DNA from 3 places in the Arthrobacter sp. NPDC080031 genome. Region 2 is predicted to be linked to each of the others. Evidence: riboswitches for the same ligand, from Rfam matches in the RefSeq annotation. Region 2 holds a riboswitch; each other region holds the start of a gene.
What was found. Region 2 has a riboswitch for S-adenosylmethionine ahead of AB0323_RS08455 (hypothetical protein). Riboswitches for the same ligand answer to the same signal wherever they lie in the genome.
Positions count from the first base shown of each region.

Region 1 (7,147 bases), on a different contig from region 2:
TCGAACTCGTCGGTGCGGATCCCCTGTCCGACCTCGCCATTGTCCGCGGGCGCCACACGCCGACGCCGGCCACCTTGGGCAACGCGGAGTCACTGCACGTCGGCCAATTGGTGATCGCCGTGGGTAACCCGCTGGGACTGGCAGGATCGGTGACCGCGGGCGTCGTCAGCGGGCTCGGACGTTCCATCCCGGTCAGGTCCGGCAGGCACAGCAGGGTCATCGAGGACGTCATCCAGACCGACGCCGCGTTGAACCCGGGCAATTCCGGCGGAGCCTTGGCCGACACCAAGGGACGGATTGTGGGAATCAACACCGCCGTGGCTGGCTTGGGCCTCGGACTCGCCGTGCCCATCAACACCACCACCCAACGGATCATCGCCGCCCTGTTGAGGGACGGCCGGGTCCGCCGGGCATACCTTGGCCTGGTGAGCACCCCTATTCCGCTGGACGCGAGTGCGGTGATCCGGACAGGCCAGAAGGAAGCGCTCCGGGTGGTGGAGGTCATCGCCGGATCTCCGGCGGAGCGTGCCGGACTGCTCGCGGGCGACCTGGTCCTCAGTGCGCAATCGCGGGCCGTTTCCAGTGCCGAGAGCCTTCAAAAGCTCTTGTTCTCGCAGGCCATAGGGGAGCCGTTCCTCCTGACGGTCCTCCGGGACGGCAAGATCCACGCAATCGTGGCCGTGCCCAGCGAAATGACCGACGAGGATTCATGAGGAGCCGGGCCTGCGATCGAGCCAGCCCGCTAAAAAGCCGGGGCCAAGACGGCTCCGGCTTTTTGCTACTTCTTCCGCATCCTCAAATGGGCCACCGGATCCGCCGCGGCGTCGGACTCGTGCTTGGCACGCTTCACTGCCCGTTTCTCCTTGATGGACTTCATACTCTTCTTCGTCTCGTGCTGGTGCGGCGCTTTGTCAGGCATGTCTTGCTCCCTAACTCCGGATCTTCCGTGAAGATCCTGCAAAGAGGGTCCTGAAAGGCCCTCTCTCTGTAAGCTACGCCTGTTTCCGGCGAAATCAACCGGGGCGGAACGCGCAAGTAATCAGGCCTCGGAGGCCGGGACGTCCACTATGCCCACGAACCGCGAACCGATTCCTTCGTACTCGCTGCGGACCTCTCCGGGCAGGATTCCGGGAACCTCGCTGTTCCGGTGGTGGCCACAGAAAACGTAGGTGAACTCCGGCCACCATTTCTTGGGACGGGCAGCCTCGGTGTATCCGCAGACGACGCAGCTCAGGTGTACCCACACAGGACGTTTGCCGGTGCGGTTGGCGCGGGATTGGACGAGCCACTGCGGTGGATTCTCTTGCAGCGCGCTCAGCTCGGCTTTTGAAAGCCTGGGGGGAATGCCGTGGCGTTGGGCCATTTCCATCGAAATATCAAGGGCCAGTGCGGCGTCACGTCTGCTAATCACCATCCAACGATACGGGACTTCCGTCCTGGCCGGAGCGGGCAGGAATCCCGACGGGAGCGGACAAGCAGGCGTAGGCTGTGCTCATGACCGACGCAGCGGCCCTGCTGCCAAGCACCCCGCTCCAAAAGCGGGTCCTTGTTGTGGCTATTGTGGCTTCCTTCATCGCCATTTTGGATGGCTTCGTGGTGAACCTCGCACTCCCGGCGATCGGCCGCGAGCTGGGTGGTGGCCTTGTCATCCAGCAATGGGTGGTGGATGCCTACCTTTTGACCCTCGGCGCACTGATCCTGGTCGCCGGATCCCTCTCCGACCATTTCGGCCGCGCGCGCATCCTGGAATGGGGACTCGCCGGCTTCACCCTCACTTCCGTCACATGCGGCCTCGCCTGGAACGGGGAAGTGCTGGTGGTATCGCGGGCCCTCCAGGGGATCGCAGGCGCCCTGCTTGTCCCGAGCTCGCTGGCCATGATCGTCACGTTCTTCTCCGGGCCCGCACAGTCCAAGGCAATCGGCCAATGGTCCGGCTGGACGAGCGCGGCCGCCATCGTCGCCCCGCTGATCGGCGGCGCATCGGTCGACCTGCTGTCCTGGCGCGTCATCTTCTTTATCAATGTGGTTCCGGCCGTCGCCGTCTGGCCGATTCTCGCCGGGCTGCGGAAGTCAGATGCCGCGACGGACACGAGCAAGAAGATCGACTACCTCGGCGCGTTCCTGGCCATGGTAGGACTTGGCGGCCCGGTCTACGCCTTCATCGAACAAGGGCGCATGGGCTGGAGCAACATGGTGGTCTGGATGCCGCTCGCCGTCGGAGCCGTTGGCCTGGTCCTCTTCCTGATCCACGAAGCCAGGACCCCGGAACCAATGCTGCCCCTGCGGCTCTTCGGCATCCGCAATTTCGGTTGGGGAAACATCGCCACACTGGCCATTTACGGCGCCCTGTCCCTCGGCTTCTTCGCCGTAGGCATCTACTTGCAGCAAGTGGGAGGGATGAAAGCCACGACCGCCGGCATCGCGTTGCTCCCCGCGACGGTCCTGCTCATGCTCACGGCCTCATTCTTCGGTGGACTGGCGGGCAAGTACGGGCCCCGATGGTTCATGACGGCCGGGCCGTTCATCTGTGGAATCGGTTTTCTCATGACCATGGCCGTGCAGGAGCCCCTGAACTACTGGACCCAAGTGCTGCCCGGGCAGATCGTTTTCGGGATCGGCCTCAGCACCTTGGTGGCGCCCCTCACCGCGGCTATCCTCGGCGCAGTACCCACCGAGGAGGCCGGGATCGGTTCCGCAGTGAACAACGCAGTGGCCCGCATCGCCGGCTTGATCTGCATAGCATTTGCCGGGCTCATCATCGGCCCGGTCTTCAGCCGCCAAGGCCTCATGAATGCCGTGGTGGTCACCGCCGTGCTGTTCTTCCTCGGGGCGGCGGCATCCGCCGTCGGGATCCGGAACCCGGTGCTGGGCGCTGCAGTGGTGGATTCTCCGGAAGGTCCAGCACCCGAGGACGGCGGGACGGCCGCCCGGCGCGTCTGACGGTTTTCGTCAGCGCTCCGCGAGGACGCAGCCTTCGTGGATGGTGTCCGTGGCTACCCAGAGCGCCGAGGTGACCTCATCGGCGAGATCGTAGTCGCGGCTGCGCGGACCTTTTCCGATCCGGACCACCAGCGCACCGCCGAACGGTTTGCGGCCAATCACCTGGACGCTGGCATCAAGGTCGATTTCCTCGGCGGACAGGTAGCGCAGCAGCTCCGGGTTTTCGTCGCTGATCCGGGTGATCTTCCCTGAGTGGCCGTCGTCGAGCTCGATCATGCGGTGCGCATGCGGCAGGCTCACCGAACCGTCCGCGGCCGGGATAGGGTCACCATGCGGATCGCGTCCGGGGTTGCCCAGCTTGGCGGCCATGCGATCGATGAAAGTGTCCGAAACCGCGTGCTCGAGCATCTCCGCCTCGTCATGGACTTCGTCCCAGCTGTAGCCCAACTCCCTCACGAGGTAGGTCTCGATCAGGCGGTGCCGCCGGACCATGCCCAGGGCAAGCTGCATTCCCCGGGAGGTCAAGGTAATCGCGCTGTAGGGCTGGTGGTCCACCAGGCCTTGGTCCTTGAGCTTGCGGACCATCTCCGAGACGGAGGAATTGGCGACACCGAGCCGCTGCGCGAGCTGCGAGGACGTGATGGGTTTGTCCTGCCACTCCGTGAAGGAGTAGATGACCTTGACGTAGTCCTCGATCGAGGAGGAGGGCGCACTGGTCTTCACGGTTCCAAGCCTATCGTGAACCGGTCCGATCAGACTTTTCGCGCCCGCCAGCTCTGCGTGAGATAGGGCAACGGGATGACCTCGCCCTGGGCATGCCCCAGGTGTTCGAAGAGGTACCACTGAAGATTGCCCATGACCTTGGCCCGGGTGGCGTCATTCGCCCTCAGATAGTAGCTGCGCGACTTCACGAGTTCGAGGATGTCGGCCGGAGTCACAGGATCCTCCCAACGCGTCAGGTGACTTTCGAGGCCGGCGAACTCCGGGCCCACCACAGGCCGGAAGTCCGGTTTGTGGACGTCGCCGGCATGCATGATGCGGGACAAGCGATGGACCCAGGGCACTGAAGTGTCCAATTGGTTCCAGATCAAGCCGATAACGCCGTGGGGCCGAAGGATCCGGGCGATTTCGGTGCTGGCGGCGAGGGGATCGCACCAGTGCCATGCTTGGGCAACGCTGACGACGTCGAATGCTGAGTCCGCCAGTCCAGTTGCCTCGGCCGTGCCCTCCAAGGCGATTACTTGGGGGTAGGTTTTGCGCAGCTGAGTGAGCATGTCCGTGGAAGGGTCCACTGCGGACACCGTGAGCCCACGCTCGACGAGGAGCGAGGTGAACTTTCCAGTGCCGGCGCCGATGTCTGCCGCGTCCCGTGTGCCTTCAGGCAGCAGCCAGTCAGCCGAATCCGCGGGGTAGCCGGGCCGGACGCGGTCATAGTGTTCTCCGCCGTCCTGGAAACTCCGGCCGAGTTCAAGGCGCCGTTCCTCATAGAGTTTCGGGCCGGCTGACGTGCCTTTGGGGGGTCGCGGGGCCACGCAGGAACTCCTTCGCAGGACAGGAAAAATACCCTACGAATCTACCGCAATCAGTCGGTGCTGCATGGAGCGGCGCCGGCAGTCCCGGGAGTGTTGGGAGCCCATTCCGGGTAGCTTCGGTGGTCGTTCGCCGGCACCCACCGGCCGGCATCCACAACGTAGTCCCAGCCGAGGCCATTGCTCTTGAGAGCCTGGATGCCCGCGATGAGCCGGGTGGCGTCTTCCAGGCGCGACCCCACGCCGAAACTGGCGCGCAGGGATCCGGAGGGAAGGCCGAGGCGCTTGAGCAGCGGGTGGGCGCAAAAGCGTCCGTCGCGCAGGCCAATGCCGTGCTCGGCCGCAAGGTAGGCAGCGACGAGCCCGGCGTCGTAACCCTGGAGCGAGAAGTTCACGACGCCGATGGTGTCCAGGGGATCGGTGTCGCTGAAGATCTGGTGCACGGTCACGCCGTCGATTTCCTTGAGGCCCTCGACCAGATGCGATCGGATGGCGGCCTCGTGGGAGTGCCATTCATCGTGGTCGAGGCTCGCAATGACCTGCGTGGCGCGGGCGAGGGTTGCCGCGCCGAGCACGTTCGGTGAGCCTCCTTCGTGCCTCGCCGGTCCCGTGGCCCAGCTGACGGAATCGAGGCGTGCCTCGCGGACGGCACCGCCTCCTGCAAGGTGCGGCGTTCCGGCGTCGAGCCAGTCCGGACGGCCCACCAGGACACCGGCGCCGAACGGTGCATAGAGCTTGTGCCCCGAGAAGACCAAGTAGTCAACATCCGCGGCGGCGATATCGATCCGGCGATGCGGGGCGAGTTGCGCCGCGTCCACCACAATCCGCGCCCCGAATTCGTGGGCCAGGGCAGCGAGTTCCTTGATGGGCAGGATCTCGCCGGTCACGTTCGACGCTCCGGTGACTGCCAGGAGGCTGACGCCACCGTGGGAGAGTGCCGAGCGGACGTTGGCCACCGTCTCGGACAAGGTTCCGGCGGCCACGATGCTGCGGTGGGGGACGCCCTGCCACGGCAGGAGATTGGCATGGTGCTCGATGTCCAGGTAGAGGACTTCGCCAGTGTGCCGACCGTCCTCAACTGGCAAGCACCCGGCCAGCAGATTGAGGGAATCGGTGGTGTTGCGGGTGAAAATGACCGAATCGTCCGGCCGCCCGCCAACGAAGTCACGGACGATGTTGCGGGCGTTCTCGTAGACCGAGGTGCTGATCTGGGACGCATAGCCAGCGCCGCGGTGGACGCTCGCGTAGTACGGCAGGATCTCGTTGAGGTACGCGGAAACGACGGTCAGGGCAGGTGCCGACGCCCCGTAGTCGAGGTTGGCGTAGCGGATGTGGCCGCCCTGGATCAAGGGTGCCTGCAACTCGGCGCCGGTGACCGCGGCCAGCGGGCGGGCTGCCCGGGGCTGGGATTCAGTGCGTTGCGGTGCAGATTCGTTGTTCAGCGAAAGAGCCGGGGAAGTAAATGTGGCTGTGCTCATGGGACCTCACTCAAGAGGGACCCCTGCGTGCAGGGGGTCCGCGCTTGCCGCATCCGTTCCGGACCGGCCGGGTCGTCACCCGGGGCACCCCGCCGCGATGGAGGGTTGCCGGCCAGCAAACCGGGGTTTCGCGCTGGCACTCGTGACCTGTAAAGAGCGTAGGACACCGGCAAGGCTGGTTCCAATGTGACCGGCGATTGTTAAGCGGATTGTTACACGGCCGGAAAATGTGCCTTTCGCCGAAGAAAAAGCGGCGGACGCCCCAAAAGAGGGGCGTCCGCCGTCGTTTATTCAGTCGTCTATTCAGTCGTCTACTCGGTGAAGGGACGGATTACAGGAGGTCGTCGAGTTCGGGGTTGAGCCTCTTGAGGACCTCGGAGTGCAGGATCGAGTTCGTGGCGACGGCGTTTCCGCCGAAGGGACCATCCGCGCCGTCCAAGGACGTGAAGCGTCCCCCGGCCTCGGTCACGATCGGCACCAAGGCGGCCATGTCGTAGACCTGGAGTTCCGGCTCTGCGGCGATGTCCACGGCGCCCTCGGCCACCAGGCAGTAGGACCAGAAATCCCCGTACGCGCGGCTGCGCCAGACATCGTTCTCGAGGCCCAGGAAGTTGTCCAGCGAACCATGCTGCTTCCACTCGGACAGCTCGGAGTAGGAAAGCGACGCATCTTCAAGCCGCGACACGTTGGAAACCTTCAGCCGTGTGGCCGCGGCCAGCGATCGGCCCATGTAGGCGCCCGAGCCCTTTGCCGCCCACCAGCGCTTGCCGAGCGCCGGAGCGCTCACGAGCCCGACTACTACCTCGCCCTCGTCCACGAGGGCGATGAGCGTGGCCCAGACGGGTACGCCGCGAACGAAGTTCTTGGTCCCGTCAATGGGATCGATGATCCAACGCCTTGAGCCGTGGCCCGTGCTGCCGAATTCTTCCCCGAGGACGGCGTCGCGGGGGCGGGAACGGGAGAGCTGACCGCGGATTGCTTCCTCGGCGGCTTTGTCGGCATCGGTGACGGGGCTCAGGTCGGGTTTGGTCTCGACCTTGAGGTCCAGTGCCTTGAACCGCTCCATTGTCAGGGAATCGACGGAGTCGGCCAGGACATGTGCCAGCCGCAGGTCGTCGTTGTAGCTCGAATCGGGTTGGGTCATGGTTCCAAACTACCGTCTATTCGCGGGTGAGCCGGGGAGGTAGGACGCCAAGCGTG
Region 1 is NZ_JBFBLA010000006.1:20,085-27,231, reverse strand. It holds gene AB0323_RS06545 (trypsin-like peptidase domain-containing protein) at 1-713, shown strand, start outside; gene AB0323_RS06540 (hypothetical protein) at 779-919, opposite strand; gene AB0323_RS06535 (hypothetical protein) at 1,040-1,411, opposite strand; gene AB0323_RS06530 (MFS transporter) at 1,495-2,940, shown strand; gene AB0323_RS06525 (metal-dependent transcriptional regulator) at 2,950-3,663, opposite strand; gene AB0323_RS06520 (methyltransferase domain-containing protein) at 3,693-4,472, opposite strand; gene AB0323_RS06515 (aminotransferase class V-fold PLP-dependent enzyme) at 4,523-5,947, opposite strand; SAM riboswitch class IV at 5,983-6,095, opposite strand; gene hisN (histidinol-phosphatase) at 6,279-7,091, opposite strand.
Region 1: linked by a shared signal. The riboswitch ahead of AB0323_RS06515 (aminotransferase class V-fold PLP-dependent enzyme) and the one ahead of AB0323_RS08455 (hypothetical protein) in region 2 are both predicted to bind S-adenosylmethionine.

Region 2 (7,147 bases):
CTGTCCTTGAAGGCGGCGACCGAATCGCTGCCATGACCACCGTGATGACGGTCATCGGGATCGGCTGGGGAATCACCTGGTTCACTTACGCGGCGGACTATTCACGCTTCGTCAGCAAGTCCGTCCCCAAGCATAAGGTTTACCTCGCCTCGGTTTTCGGCCAGTTCCTCCCGGTGGTGTGGCTCGGCATCCTCGGCGCCAGCCTTGCCACGAAGAGCGGCACGGCCGACCCCGGCCACCTCATTGTCGACAACTTCGGCGTCCTTGCGGTCCCGGTGCTCTTCCTGGTCCTGCACGGTCCCATCGCGACGAACATCCTGAACATCTACACCTTCTCGGTGGCTGCCCAGGCCTTGGACATCAAAGCCAAGCGCCGTTCCTTGAACCTCTTCGTCGGGATCCTGGCACTGGTCGGCGTCGTGTTCTTCATCCTGCAGTCGGACTTCGCCTCGACCCTGAGCACTTGGCTCGGCGGGCTCGTGGCGTGGGTCGCCGCGTGGGGTGGCATCATGCTGGTGCATTACTTCTGGGTGGACAAGCGTAGCCCCGCGGCAGTGGACCGGCTCTTCGACCCCGTGGGCACCCGTCGGCTACCGGCCTTCAACTGGGCCGGGATCACCGCGCTCCTTGTGGGCATCTTTGCCACCTGGCTGTTCATGTACGGCGTCCTGCCGATCATGCAAGGCCCCATAGCCACGGCCATGGGCGGGATCGATTTGTCCTGGCTGGCAGGCGGACTTGTTGCCGCGGCAGTTTACGGCGCACTGGGCCCGCGGGTTCATGCCCGATACCTTCCGCTGCCGTCCGCCGACGCAGTGCCTTCCGCCGATGGGTCGGCGCAGCCCCTTGCGGAAGACGCCGCCAATCTGGTCAACGACTGAGAGGAACCCCGATGACCACCAACGCTTTTCCTGATGAGGCACACTCGGTCACGTGGCCGGAAAATTTCAAGGCCGCGGCATCCTTCACGTTCGACGTCGACGCCGAATCCTGCACCATCGCCCACGATCCCACCAGCACCAGACGCATGTCCCTTATGAGCCACCAGTCCTACGGCCCAAGGGTCGCTGTTCCGCGGCTCCTGAAGATCCTCGAGCGCCAAGAGATCCAGGGGACCTTCTTTATCCCGGGTTTCACAGCGGAAAGCTACCCTGACGTGGTGCGGCGGATCGTCGACGGCGGCCACGAAGTCGCCCACCACGGCTACCTCCACGAACCCATGCAGGGAATCGACGCCGCCACCGAGGCCAGCTACCTGGACCGCGGGCTCGAAGCCCTCGCGAAGGTAGCCGGGGTCAGGCCGGTCGGCTACAGGGCGCCGTGGTGGGAGTTGAACTGGCATTCGCCAGCGCTGCTCGCGGACCGTGGTTTCCTTTACGATTCAAGCCTGCTCGACGGCGATGCCCCCTACCGCATGGCGGTTGCCCCGGACGATTCACTGGAGATCGATTCACGGGCCATTGATTCACGGGACATTGATTCCCGGGACATCGTGGAGATCCCCGTGGATTGGGCCCTGGACGATTGGGAACAATACGCGTTCTACCCGGGAGTAACAGGAAGCGGCGTTATCGAGAGTCCTTCCAAGGTCTTGGAGATGTGGACCTTGGAAGCCGAGGCCCATCACGCCCAAGGCAGTTGCTTAGTCTTGACCAACCACCCGTTCGTCTCCGGCCGTCCATCCAAGGCCGTCGCCTTGGAGCAGCTGATCGAACGCGTCAAAGCCATGGACGGAATGTGGGTGACCACCTTGGAACGGATCGCCGAACACACCAAGGCCACCGTCAACGAAATCCACAGCCACGCCCGGATCGACGTCCCGTCCTACCCGGGCGCAGGAGCCAGTTTCAGGCCCGCCCGTCTGCTGGAAACACTCCAAGGTAGGGACATGTCCAGCGCTCCGCGCCCATTCCCTTTGAGCATGCCCAGCCTTGGCCAGGAGCAGTGGACATAGCGCTCATAGCCCGTTGAGCATGCTCAGCCTTGGCCAGGAGCAGTGGACATAGCACTCATATGTCCACTGCTGGGGCTGAAGGGTGAGCATGTCCCGTGGGGGTGGGCATGTCCCGTGGGGGTGGGGAGGGTCAAGGGTGGGCATGTCCAGTGGTGGGTGGGCAGGGTTAAGCGTGGGCCAGAGCGAGGGGAGGGCCTGAACTGGGCTACAGGTCGCTCCGGCACGGGGCGGTGTGGAGTTTGAAGAGTCCGTTCAGGTCTCCGGCCGCCAAACCATCGGGGGCACCGATCTCCGGGTACATGAGCTGGATTGGATCTTCTACGTGGTCAAGGCCCACCACGTGGCCAAGTTCGTGTTGAATCACCGCGGAGACGTAATGGGCGCCGCCGGAGACGCCCAGCAGCTCCGTGGTTTGCGGGGCGTCCAGGTCCAGGCTTCCCGAGACGTAACTCTTGGGTCCGGTGCCGAAGCTGTACATGGTGCTGCCGCCGGTGCCGATGACGGTTCCGGTCAAGGCCGGAGCCGCTTCGGGAGTGGTCCAGGAAATCAGGAGGGGTGCCCATCGATCTCCGTAGAGCGCGGGCTGGTAGGGCTTGCGCTTCTCGGAGGGGTTTTCCGTGGTGGTGCCGTCGTCGACGAATTTGAGGCCTGTGGCGTCGGCGATCTTGGCGATGGCGTCGGCGATGAGCCCTTCGGATCCGGCCGGGGCTAGGGCAGCGTTGACCACGTAGTGCAATGGCCGGCATGGAGAATAGCCCACCGGCGTGCCGTCGGCGTTGGTGGCCAGGAACTTGTAGGAGTTGCTGGCCACGGCAGGCTTGGCGGGGGAGCCGAGCGGGTGCCCGGCTTCTTCCAGGCCAGGCGGCGGGGTATCCGGCGCACGGGCCGCCTTTCGTGGACCTTGCCCGGAAGCCGCGTCCTGCCCGGGGCTGCTTGCCGTGGCATGGGCGGACGGGGCCAGGTTCGGAAGCAAGCCGGTGATGCCGGGGTCGCCCCGGAGGAATCCACTGACAAGCACGGCTACGGCAGCGACCGCCGCCACCACCATCAGGTTTCGGACCAGGGCGAGAACGGTATTGGCGCGCTTGGGCGGCGGGCCGCCGTCGTACCCGTAATTTGAATGCAAGTCTTCCCCCAAGTCCCTCACCTGCGCCCCGTTGCGCCGGCGTTACTAACCGATGACAGCGCCGAAGACGAGTCCGAGCCCATACGTGGCCGCGGCGGCACCGAGACCGATGGCGAGTTGCCGGAGGCCGCGGGTCAGCGGCGAGGTTCCGGACAGCAATCCGACGACGGCGCCAGTCGACAGAAGCGCGATGCCCACCAGCGTACCGGCCACGGCAAGCGCCGCGAAGCCCGTCATGCCGAAGATGAACGGCAGGATGGGCACGATGGCGCCCGAAGCGAAGAAGCAGAAGCTCGAGATCGCGGCCCCCCAGGCGGAGCCCACGGCCTCGTGCTCGTTGACGGTTTCTTCTACTTCGGGGTGGAGCGAGAGGCTGGGATCGCAATCGCAGGCGTAGAGGCCCATGCGCTCCGCGGCCCGGTGTTCGGCGGCTTCGCGGGACATGCCCCGGGCCAGATACACGAGGACCAGCTCATTGTGCTCGATGTCCAGGGCCGGTGCGGCGGTCAGCGTTGCCTGGGTGGGGCGCGTGGCCTTGAGGAGCTCGAGCTGGGAGCGGACCGAGACATACTCGCCGGCACCCATGGAGAGCGCGCCCGCGAGCAGGCCGGCGATGCCGCTGAACAGGACCACCGTGGCGGGAACGCCGGTGGCAGCCATGCCCATCACGAGGGAAAGGTTGCTGACCAGGCCATCGTTGGCGCCGAATACGGCCGCGCGGAAGGTGCCGGACAACCTGTTGCGGCCGCGCGTCGCCAGGCCGCGGACTACTTCTTCATGGATCTGTTCGTCGGCCGCCATGGCGCGGGTCGCTGCCGGATCCTTCGCGTAAGGCGAGCGGCCTTCAGCCCGTTGGGCGAGGGCGAGGACGAACACTGATCCGAAGTTCCGGGCCAGGAAGCCGAGCATTCGGCTTCGGACAGAGGCCGCCTTCGGCATACCGGCATGTTCGCCGAGGAGCCTGAGCCAGTGTGCCTCATGGCGGCCCTCGGCCTCTGCGAGGGCCAAGAGGATTTCGCGTTCCTCGCCGTCGCGGCGCTGCGCCAGTTGGCGGTACACGGCGGCCTCGGCCCGCTCGTCCGCCAAGTACTGACGCCAGCGCTTGATGTCCGACGACGACGGGGGAGTCTTGGTGGCTGCTGCGTCTTGCGGCGGACTGCTTGAGTCCGAAGGATTGGCTGAATGCGAGGGTTCTGTGTGCGGTTGCACCGGGACTCCTGGGTTGCTGGGGCGGGCTTCATCGCCTCATTGCAGCTCCACCTTATCGCCAATTTCCGCTGTTTTTCGGCCGGTAATCCTCACTGGACCTTTTAGGCGCGCCTCAAAAACGGGAGGCTCATGGGAAGCCTTGACCGCAGCCGGGGGCAGTGCTGGGATGGATGGACAGGGTCCACGAATTGGCGGGGTAGCGTGATGACCGGCTGCCTCATGTGCCTGTGCGATGGGCTCAGCGGCACGTCGAACGGAGGTTGCACCATGGACAGCACCGAGACCCACACCCGCCACCCCGAACGTCCCACGGTCGAGGCCGATCCCGCCTATGACTACAGCGAGGACCTGGCGGTGGACGAGGACTGGGAAGACCAGCCCGAGGTTCTTGACGATGACGAACGGGTAGTTCCGCTCGATGCCGACGAACACCGTGAGGCCGAAGAGATCGAATAGTCCGGCCCGCTGAACCCGAGGTGCTAAGCCCTGGCAGCTAGAACGCGCTCAGGATGAAGTGCCGCTGCACGCCTGCCCGGTGCCCGGTTGCGGCCACCGTCAGGGTGAGTTTCCGTGTCGCGGGGAACCATCGGGCGGGCTGGACGGCTTTTGAGAGCGCTTCGGTGATGAGCCGAGGCTCATGATGCCAATAGCGCTCGAGGTTTCCGTCCACCACGAACGTGATGGAGCCTTGGGAGAGGTCGACGCCGGGAATCACCCGGACGAACTCGTCCACCGGGCGGTGGCGGGGCAGCGATAGGGGGCCGGACCCGGTGGCCCGGGCGGCTGTGGCGTTGGTGCCGTTTTCGAAAGGCATGGCCTTCTCCTGGGGAGTTGCTCTTGCCCGTTCGGTTGTCTCTGGTCCGAGCCGGGCCGCTTCTTCATCCGAACCACCCGTGAACATGGGGTTGGCGTGTGGCAAGTCGGAGCTTGGCGCCACATCTCTTGAAGCTGTTCCTACTGTACATGCAGGCGCGGCGCCGCACCCTCGAGGAGAAGGTGCGGCGCCGCCGTCGTACTTTACTTGGTGAAGCTTAGTGGCTGGCCACCGGGAGGACTTCCAAGGGGAGTTCCTCGGTGACCGCGCCGGCAACGCGGCGGTCCCAGGCTGCCCGGACCCCGGGCTCCGTGGGCGGCGTCAAAAGGGAAACCACGATGTAGATGACCAGCGAAGCGCCGAGGCCCCAGTAGATGGGATCGTTGGCGTAGACGCCGTCTTCGCTGGGAATGATCCCGGTGGCGTAGGCGATCAGCAGGGCCAAAGTCAGGACCGAGCCCACTGCCATGGACCACGCTGCGGCGACGCCCGTGCCACGCTTCCAGACCAGGCCGCCCAGGATGGCAACCAGGAGGCCACCCACCAGGATGTCGTAGGCGATGGTCAGGGCCACCACGACGTCTTGCGCCGCCATGGAGATCAGCACGGCCACGATGCCCAGGCCAAGGACCCAGTAGCGGTTGGCCTTGACGTCGTGCTCGGGGTTCTCGGTGTCGTTGGTGTTGATCGTCTTGCCGAACCAGCTCGCTACGAACGGGACCACGTCGGCGCGGGCAACGGTGGCTGCGGCGATGAGGGCTCCGGAAGCGGTGGACATCATGGCCGCGACTGCTGCGGCCATGACGAGGCCGCCGATCCCGATCGGCAGGATGTGGGTGGCAACCTCGGCGTAGACAACGTCCTTGCCGAGGGCCTTGACGTCGATGTTGGGCAGGGCCACACGGGCGGCCAGGCCGATCAAGGCGCCGGCCACGCCATAAAGGACGCAGTAGATGCCGGCAGTGGCGCCGCCCCAACGGGCCACCTTGGGGGTCTTGGCGGTGAAGACGCGCTGCCAGATGTCCTGGCCGATCAGCAGGCCCAGGGTGTAGACCACGAAATACGTGATGATGGTCTGCGCTCCGATGCCGTCCAGCTGGAAGAAGCTGGCGTCAACACGGGCACGAATGCCGTCGAGGCCGCCGGCGGCGTTGAGGACGAACGGGAGCATGAGGAAGAAGATGCCCACCGTCTTGATGATGAACTGCACCTGGTCGGCGAGGGTGATGGACCACATGCCGCCGATGGTGGAGTAGACCAGGACGATGGCGCCGCCGACGGCGATGGCGAGCCAGCGCTCCCAGCCGAAAAGGACAACGAAGATGGTGGCGTAGGCGCCCGTGGACGTGGCACACAGCATGAGGGTGTAGGCGAGCATGACGATGCCGGAGGTCTGCGTGGCGCGCTGGCCGTAACGCAGGCTCAGCATCTGGGAGACGGTGTAGATCTTCAGCCTCTGGATGGTGCCGGCGAAAAGCAGGCTCAGGAGGAGGACGCCCGAACCGATCGCGACCACGAGCCACATGCCGGAGATGCCGAACTTGTAGCCGAGGCCGACGCCGCCAACCGTCGATGCGCCGCCGAGGACGACGGCGGCCATGGTGCCGGTGTAGAGCATCGGGCCGAGGCGGCGCCCTGCCACCAGGAAGTCGCTGTTGTTCTTGGTGCGCGACTTGCCCCACCAGCCGAAGGCCAGCATGGCGAGCAAATACACCACCACGATCGCAATATTGATGAACGAAGAGTCCACGGTTGGCTCCTGAAAGTGACGCGCAGAGTTCTTGGGGATTCCGACGCCGGTCCGCTGGGGTTCGTTGCGGGTCGCGGAAGGTCTCTGCGCTGGTGATTGGGGAGAGTATTCTGTGACGTGTGCCTCACAAACAACTCTTGTTGCCTATGAGGATACGTAGTGATGCGAGTAACAGTCAAGGCGCGGCCTTGCCCAGTGGACTCATCGGCGCTCGTCCGGCTAGCCAAAGGCCCTGCCATGCGGGCGATCCGGCTACTATTGCTGCAATGACAGGGCCGCATAACGGCCTGAAAG
Region 2 is NZ_JBFBLA010000008.1:45,645-52,791, forward strand. It holds gene AB0323_RS08430 (cytosine permease) at 1-881, shown strand, start outside; gene AB0323_RS08435 (polysaccharide deacetylase) at 893-1,954, shown strand; gene AB0323_RS08440 (matrixin family metalloprotease) at 2,160-3,002, opposite strand; gene AB0323_RS08445 (VIT1/CCC1 transporter family protein) at 3,126-4,289, opposite strand; gene AB0323_RS08450 (hypothetical protein) at 4,557-4,745, shown strand; gene AB0323_RS08455 (hypothetical protein) at 4,783-5,103, opposite strand; SAM riboswitch class IV at 5,118-5,237, opposite strand; gene AB0323_RS08460 (sodium:solute symporter) at 5,321-6,853, opposite strand.

Region 3 (7,147 bases), on a different contig from region 2:
GAAAGGCCATCGGGCTGGGGTAAGTGTCGAGTTAAAGGGTTTCGGCCGCCATCGCGGGGTGACGTCATTGGCACCCGCTATGGCGGCCGAAGTTTCCCGGGCCCTCCTGGCCCGATGATCCGTCAGATGGTGACGGGTTGGTCCGTCAGATGGTGACGGCTCCGTTGGCGGTTTCGAACGTTACCGACATGATTCCCGGCGTTCCGTGCGGAGCCATCCATTGGACTGCAACGTCCTCAAGCGGCTTCTCCACGGGTTCCCCAAGCCACTCTGTGACGCGCTCCGCGGAGCCGGCAATCGTGAGGCTGGACATCTTGACATCGCTTGGGTACACGAGGGACGGGTGAAGTGCAGGGTCGCCCTCCCAGCGGAGCAAATATGGAACCTGGGGATCGGCGATGAGGCCCAGGATGCCGATCTGCGACCAGACGAGTTCGCGGCCGTCGGGAAACTTGCGATTGCCGGGGACGGCGGCGCGTCCGAGCCGCTGTTCGAACGGGCTCAGGTCGTCAACAGCGACGCACCAGCCCATCCACCCACCTCCTGCGGCGGAGCGTGCACGGACGGCTTGTCCGAAAGGTGCCTTGTCGGATGCCGGGTGGTCAAGGACCTCGACAACTTCCAGGTATTTGTGGTCAGCAAGGGGGATGATCATGTTCCGGGTGCCGAAGCGCGGGTGCACTCCGCCCCGGACTGCGTCCACTCCCAATGCTGCGGAAATCCGCTCGGTGGTGGCCAAGAGGCCATCTCGTTCACAAGCGTAAGAGACGTGATCCATGCGCATGGCTTCATCTTGGCACTTTGTGATGGAGCTCTCAGCTAAGTCAAGCCTAACTAAGGTGGGACGTATCGAAAAGGCAGCTCAGAGTCACTTCAGGACGCGCCAAGACCGAAAACTACTGCGTTCGTCACAAAGCTTCCGGAGCCCGCAACACCGTCCCTAGACTGGCGGCAACCGAACGCCGGCAGGCTGAATACCGCAGCTCCGCAGGCTGAAACACGGCAGAGAGCCCAGACAACCAGGAGTCAGCATGTCCCAAGGATGGTCATTCGAAACGCGCCAGATCCACGCCGGCCAGGAGCCGGACGCCGCCACCGGCGCCCGGGCACTGCCCATCTACCAGACCACCTCGTTCGTCTTTCCCAGCGCGGAAAGCGCTGCCAACCGCTTTGCGCTCGCCGAGCTGGCGCCCATCTACACCCGGATCGGCAACCCCACGCAAGATGCGGTGGAACAGCGCATAGCGAGCCTGGAAGGTGGTTTGGCGGCGCTCCTGCTGAGCTCCGGCCAGGCCGCGGAAACGTTCGCCATCCTCAACGTCGCCGAGGCGGGCGACCACGTGGTCGCCAGCCCGAGCCTCTACGGCGGCACCTACAACCTGCTGGCCCACACGCTGAAGAAATTCGGCATCTCGGTCACCTTCGTCGAGGATCCGGACAACCTCGACCACTGGCGCGACGCCGTGCAGCCAAATACCAAGCTCTTCTTCGCCGAAGTCGTCTCCAACCCCCGCCAGGATGTTTTGGACATTGAGGGCGTATCCCGCATCGCGCACGAGGCGGGGGTCCCGCTCGTTGTGGACAACACCCTCGCCACGCCCTACCTGATCCGGCCCATCGAGTGGGGCGCGGACATCGTGGTGCATTCGGCCACCAAATACCTGGGCGGGCACGGATCTGCCATAGCCGGCGTCATCGTGGACTCCGGCAACTTCGATTTCGGCAAGGACCCTGGGCGGTTCCCCAACTTCAACACCCCGGACCCCAGCTACAACGGCCTGGTCTACGCCCGCGACCTCGGCACGGACGGTGCCCTCGGCGCGAACCTCTCCTACATCCTCAAGGCCCGGGTCCAGCTCCTGCGCGACCTCGGCTCGGCAGTTTCCCCGTTCAACGCGTTCCTGATCTCCCAAGGGATCGAAACCCTCAGCCTGCGGGTGGAACGCCACGTGGATAACGCCACCAAAGTGGCGCAATGGCTCGAAGGGCGCGACGACGTCGAATCGGTCGCGTACGCGGGGCTGCCTTCCAGCCCGTGGTTCGAACGCGGGCGCAAGTACGGACCCCGCGGTACCGGCGCGGTGGTCTCCTTCACCATCCGCGGCGGGATCGACGCCGGCAAGCGCTTCGTGGACGCCCTGGAACTGCATTCGCACGTAGCAAACATCGGCGACGTCCGTTCCTTGGTCATCCACCCGGCGTCCACGACGCACAGCCAGCTGACGGCCGATCAGCAGGCCGTTGCGGGGGTGACCCCGGGCCTCGTGCGGCTGTCCGTCGGGATAGAGCACATCGACGATATCCTCGCGGACCTCGAGGCAGGATTCCGGGCGGCCAAGGGCGCCTAGTACGGCTCCGGATGGCGCAGGAGGCCGGCAGGCGACGCAGCATGAATCTTCGCCGGCTGGCTTCCGCATCCCTTGCTTCGTGAACAAAACGCGGTCAAGTGTCACAAAGATGTCATAATCTTCGTCAGGAGGGGTCCGGTTTTCCTAGACTCTTCCCATAGGTCATGAGTGCCAGCGACAGCCCCGGCTTGCTGGCCGGCAACCCTCCTTTCGCGGCGGGGTGCCCCGGGTGAAGACCTGGCCCTTCGCTGTATTGGCGGCGGGCAAGTGCGATGTGAGGTGTCAACGAATGACAATTGCTGCAACAGCCATACCCCTTTCCGGTACCCAGGACGGGACCCTCAAGTATGTTTCCGTGGGCGGACTCGAACTCGAGGCCGGAGGTTTCCTGCCGGACGTAGTCCTTGCCTATGAGACGTGGGGGCGGCTCAACGAAGACGCGTCCAACGCTGTCCTGGTGGAGCACGCACTGACTGGCAGCACCCATGTGGCCCGTGGCGAGAGCGGGGAAGAAGGCTGGTGGGAACAACTCGTTGGCCCCGGTGCCACCATCGACACGGACCGCTACTTCGTGGTCTCCGTCAACATCGTGGGAGGCTGCTACGGCAGCACCGGCCCGTCGTCGAACGCTCCTGACGGCAGGCCGTGGGGCTCCCGCTTCCCGCTCGTGACCCTGCGGGACAGCACCGTAGCCGAAGCCCGGTTGGCCGACGCCCTGGGGATCCACGGCTGGCATACCGTCGTCGGCGGGTCCTTGGGCGGTGCCCGGGCACTGGAATGGGCCGTGAGCTATCCGGACCGCGTCCAGCGATGCGCCGTGATTTCGATCGGGGCGTACAGCACCGCCGAGCAGATCGCTTTCGCGCAGGCCCAGACGCTTGCCATCCGGCAGGACGCCGACTTCAACGGCGGCGACTACTATGGCCACGCCGCGCCAGAGGCGGGGTTGGCCCTTGCCCGCCGGATCGCCCACATCACCTATCGTTCGGCGGATGAACTGGACTTCCGCTTCGGCCGGAACGCCCAGGACGGCGAGGCGCCCCTCCAGGCTGCCGCGTTGGGGGACCGGGGCCGCTACCAGGTGGAGAGCTACCTCGACCACCAGGGGAGCAAGCTCGTCCAGCGCTTCGACGCCAACAGCTACATCGCCATCACCGAGGCGCTCATGAGCCACGACATCACCCGGGGCCGGGGCTCGTTGGAGGAGTCGCTGTCCGTGGCAACGGCGAAGTTCTTCGTTGCCTCGGTGGACTCGGACCGCCTCTATTTCCCGGAACAATCCCACGAGTTGGCCAAGGCCTTGCCCGGAGAAGTTCCCGTTCACGTGATCGAGGCGCCGATCGGGCACGACGGTTTCCTCACCGAGATCGGCCAGCTCGGTCCCCAGCTGCGCGAAGCTTTCTTCGGCTGAATCAGCCGTTCATGATCTCCTGGCGGAGCTTCATGTAGTCCTCCATGGCGATTTTCCCGTCGCTGTACTCCTGGTCCAGTTCCGCCAGTTTCCGCGCCCGGTAGCCGAGGGGAGCACCGTTCGGTTGGTGCGCCGCGTCCGGTTGGGGAACAGCGTCCGGTTGGGGAGCCGACGACGGCGGGGCGCCCTGCGGTGTGGGCCTCGCCACCGGAGGTTGCGGCTCAGCCGGGATGATTACCAGGGGTTGCTCCGGGTATCCGACGGGGTAGTTCCGTGGAGGATATTGCTGTCCGGGGAACTGGCCCGGAGGGGGGCCGGGGTACCCCCCGTAGCTGTTGTTCCCGTAGTCCCCGTTCCGGAGCCTGCGCTGGCGCGACCGGTTGTACATGCGGATCCCCATGGGAATCAGCCAAGAGCAGACGATAATCCAGAAGATCAAATTGTTCACGGTGGGGGCCTCCCTGTCTTTCACCAGCTTAGCCCCGCTCCCTGTGACCCACCTCGTGGTTCCCGGTCAGCTCCGGGGCTGGATGGTGTCGGCAGGACCGAAGACGGGTCCCGGCGTCGGGCGTTTCGGAAGGATTCCGTCGCCGGAGGACCGGTGCCGGATCCGGCGGATGACCCACGGGACAAAATACTCCCGCGCCCAAACGAGATCACCCGAGCGGGCTTCGCGCCAACTGCGCTGGGGGAGCGGCTTGGGGAACAGCGGTTCGAGGTTGTGCGGCACATTGAGTGAATCGAGGACCATCGCGGCGATCGTGTGGTGGCCGAGCGGCGAGAAGTGCAGGCGGTCTTCGTCCCACATCTGGGAGTCCGAAAGTTGCCGCAGGGACCACATGTCAGCGATCACGGCATCGTGGCGGGCGGCGACGGTGCGGAGGTTTTCGTTGTAGATGGCCACCTTGCCGCGGATCCGGCCGAGTACGGATGACACGGTGTCCGGACCATTAAAGAGAACCACCGTGGCGCCTTCGGAACTCAGGATCTGCACGGCGGCATCGAGTTTCTCGGCCAAGGCGTCGGGATCGCCGCCTGGACGGATGAGGTCGTTGCCGCCTGCGGAAATGCTCACGAGGTCCGGCTTGAGGTCCATGCACGGGCCAAGTTGTTCGTCGATGATCTGTTGTAGCAGTCGACCGCGGATGGCGAGGTTGGCGTAGGCGAAATCCCGGTGTCCCCGGCTCAGTTCCTCCGCAACGCGGTCCGCCCAGCCGCGATGTCCCCCGGGGTTGTTGGGCTCGGGGTCGCCGATGCCTTCGGTAAAGGAATCACCCAATGCCACGTAGCGGGTCCACGGATGATTCCGCTCGGCCGGCTTCGGCCCCACCGTGGAATCAGTGTCACTCACGTTCATATCCTGCCTCTTGCTGCATCGCTACGCGCCCGTAGCTTGTTACTCATGGGTAACTGCAAGAATAGTCCCATGAGTCAAGCCTCCGCCTTCCCTGCCCCTGCTTTTCCGGATCCGGTCGTTTTGTGGTCCCACGAAGAGGAAGAACGGGCTGGTAAACCGTTGCTGCTCCTGTTGCACGGTTACGGGTCCAACGAGCAAGACCTCTTCAGCCTTGCCGGGCTGTTGCCCCAGGACTTCGTCGTCGCTTCGCTCCGAGCGCCGATCGCCACCGGCCCGGGCTTCACGTGGTTCCCTCTCACGGCGTCCATTGACTACTCCCTCGACGCCGTCAAGGACGCAGCGGAGTACGTGTTTTCCTGGTTGGACCCGATCAAGGCCAACCACAGTTCGGTGACGCTCCTCGGATTTTCCATGGGCATGGCCATGGCCACCTCGCTGCTCCGGCAGCGCCCGGCGGACTTTGCCGCCGTCGTCGGGCTTTCAGGCTTCGCCGTTGACGTCGATGCCGACCCCGCGTTCCATGACGCCGAACTTGACGGTTCCGTGCCGCTCTTCTGGGGACGGGACCAGCAGGATCCCGTCATCACCCCGGACAAGATCGAATACACCATGGAGTGGGTGCGAAAGCACACGGACCTTACCAAGGTGCTCTACACGGGCATGTGGCACGGCATCAACCAGCAGGAAATCGGCCACGTTGCAGAATTCCTGGAGCATAAGGTCCTCGCCTCCGTCTGAAGCAACACGGGGTCACTTACGGCCCGTTCAGAGGCATGTAACGGGCCGTAAGTGACCCCGCGTTGCTAGGAACCCTTGGTGATCCGCACCGTCTGTCCGTTGACGGTCACTGTATCGCCTACGTGGAGTTGGCGGCCGCGTCGATCGTCGATCTCGCCGTTGACCTTGACCAGGCCGTTCTTGATGAGTTCCGTGGCTTCCACGCCGTCCTCCACCAGGTTGGCGAGCTTCAGGAGCTGGCCGAGGCGGATCATGTCGTCGCGGATGGGGACTTCTTCGATTTCCGGGTTGCTCATACAAGCAATGATGCCTGAAGTAAGGTGGTGAAAATGCCGCAGTCATCCCGCCCCTTGCTCACCGGGCTGCTCCTTGCCGTAGCAACCGGACTCGTGATTCCCCTTCAGGGCCGGATCAACGGCGCCCTGGGAGCAACGCTCGACGACGGCATCGCGGCCGCCGTCGTCAGCTTCACCACCGGACTGGTTCTGATCGCCGCGATCGGACTGACGCTGCCGAAGGGCCGTGCCGCCTTGCGAAGGATCCTGCCTGCCCTCAAGGAGCGGAGCTTTCCACGGTTCTACGTCCTGGCCGGCGGCATCGGCGCACTGTTCGTGTTCGCCCAATCGTTCACAGTCGGCTTGCTTGGCGTGGCCTTGTTCACGGTTGCTGCGGTGACTGGCCAGACCCTGAGCGGACTACTCGTGGACCGGCTCGGCATCGGGCCCGGCGGCAAACGCTCGATCACCGGGGTCCGCATCCTCGGCAGCGTCCTGACGATCGCCGCCGTCGCCTGGGCCGTTTCGCCGCGCCTCGGGGCAGCAGCCGACGTCGGGTCCCTGCTGCTCCCGATCCTGTTGCCCGTCGTGGCGGGCTGCCTGGTGAGTTTCCAACAGGCGATGAACGGCACGGCGACCGTCCACTACGGCAGCCCGGTCGCCGCGACGCTGGTGAATTTCGTGGCCGGAACGGTCATTCTCTGGATCGCCTGGCTCATCAAACTGATCCTCGTTGGTCCTGGCCACGCCCTGCCCGCCGAATGGTGGTATTACTTGGGCGGGCCGATGGGCTGCGTCTTCATCGGCTTGGCGGCCTTGTTGGTCCGCAGCCTGGGTGTCCTGGTGACGGGGCTGGGAATGATTGCGGGCCAGTTGCTCGGATCCCTCGCGCTTGACCTGGTCCTGCCGGCGCCTGGGACCGTGGTTGCCTTGCCCACGATCCTTGGCACCTTGCTGACGCTGTTTGCCATCATCGTCGCCACGTTGCCTTGGCCCAAGGGTGCGCTCTCTTCCCGCC
Region 3 is NZ_JBFBLA010000021.1:13,333-20,479, reverse strand. It holds gene AB0323_RS17110 (type II CAAX endopeptidase family protein) at 1-23, shown strand, start outside; gene AB0323_RS17105 (VOC family protein) at 146-784, opposite strand; gene AB0323_RS17100 (bifunctional o-acetylhomoserine/o-acetylserine sulfhydrylase) at 1,032-2,348, shown strand; SAM riboswitch class IV at 2,509-2,624, shown strand; gene AB0323_RS17095 (homoserine O-acetyltransferase) at 2,638-3,759, shown strand; gene AB0323_RS17090 (hypothetical protein) at 3,761-4,207, opposite strand; gene AB0323_RS17085 (SGNH/GDSL hydrolase family protein) at 4,274-5,116, opposite strand; gene AB0323_RS17080 (phospholipase) at 5,186-5,854, shown strand; gene AB0323_RS17075 (RNA-binding S4 domain-containing protein) at 5,920-6,150, opposite strand; gene AB0323_RS17070 (DMT family transporter) at 6,184-7,147, shown strand, end outside.
Region 3: linked by a shared signal. The riboswitch ahead of AB0323_RS17095 (homoserine O-acetyltransferase) and the one ahead of AB0323_RS08455 (hypothetical protein) in region 2 are both predicted to bind S-adenosylmethionine.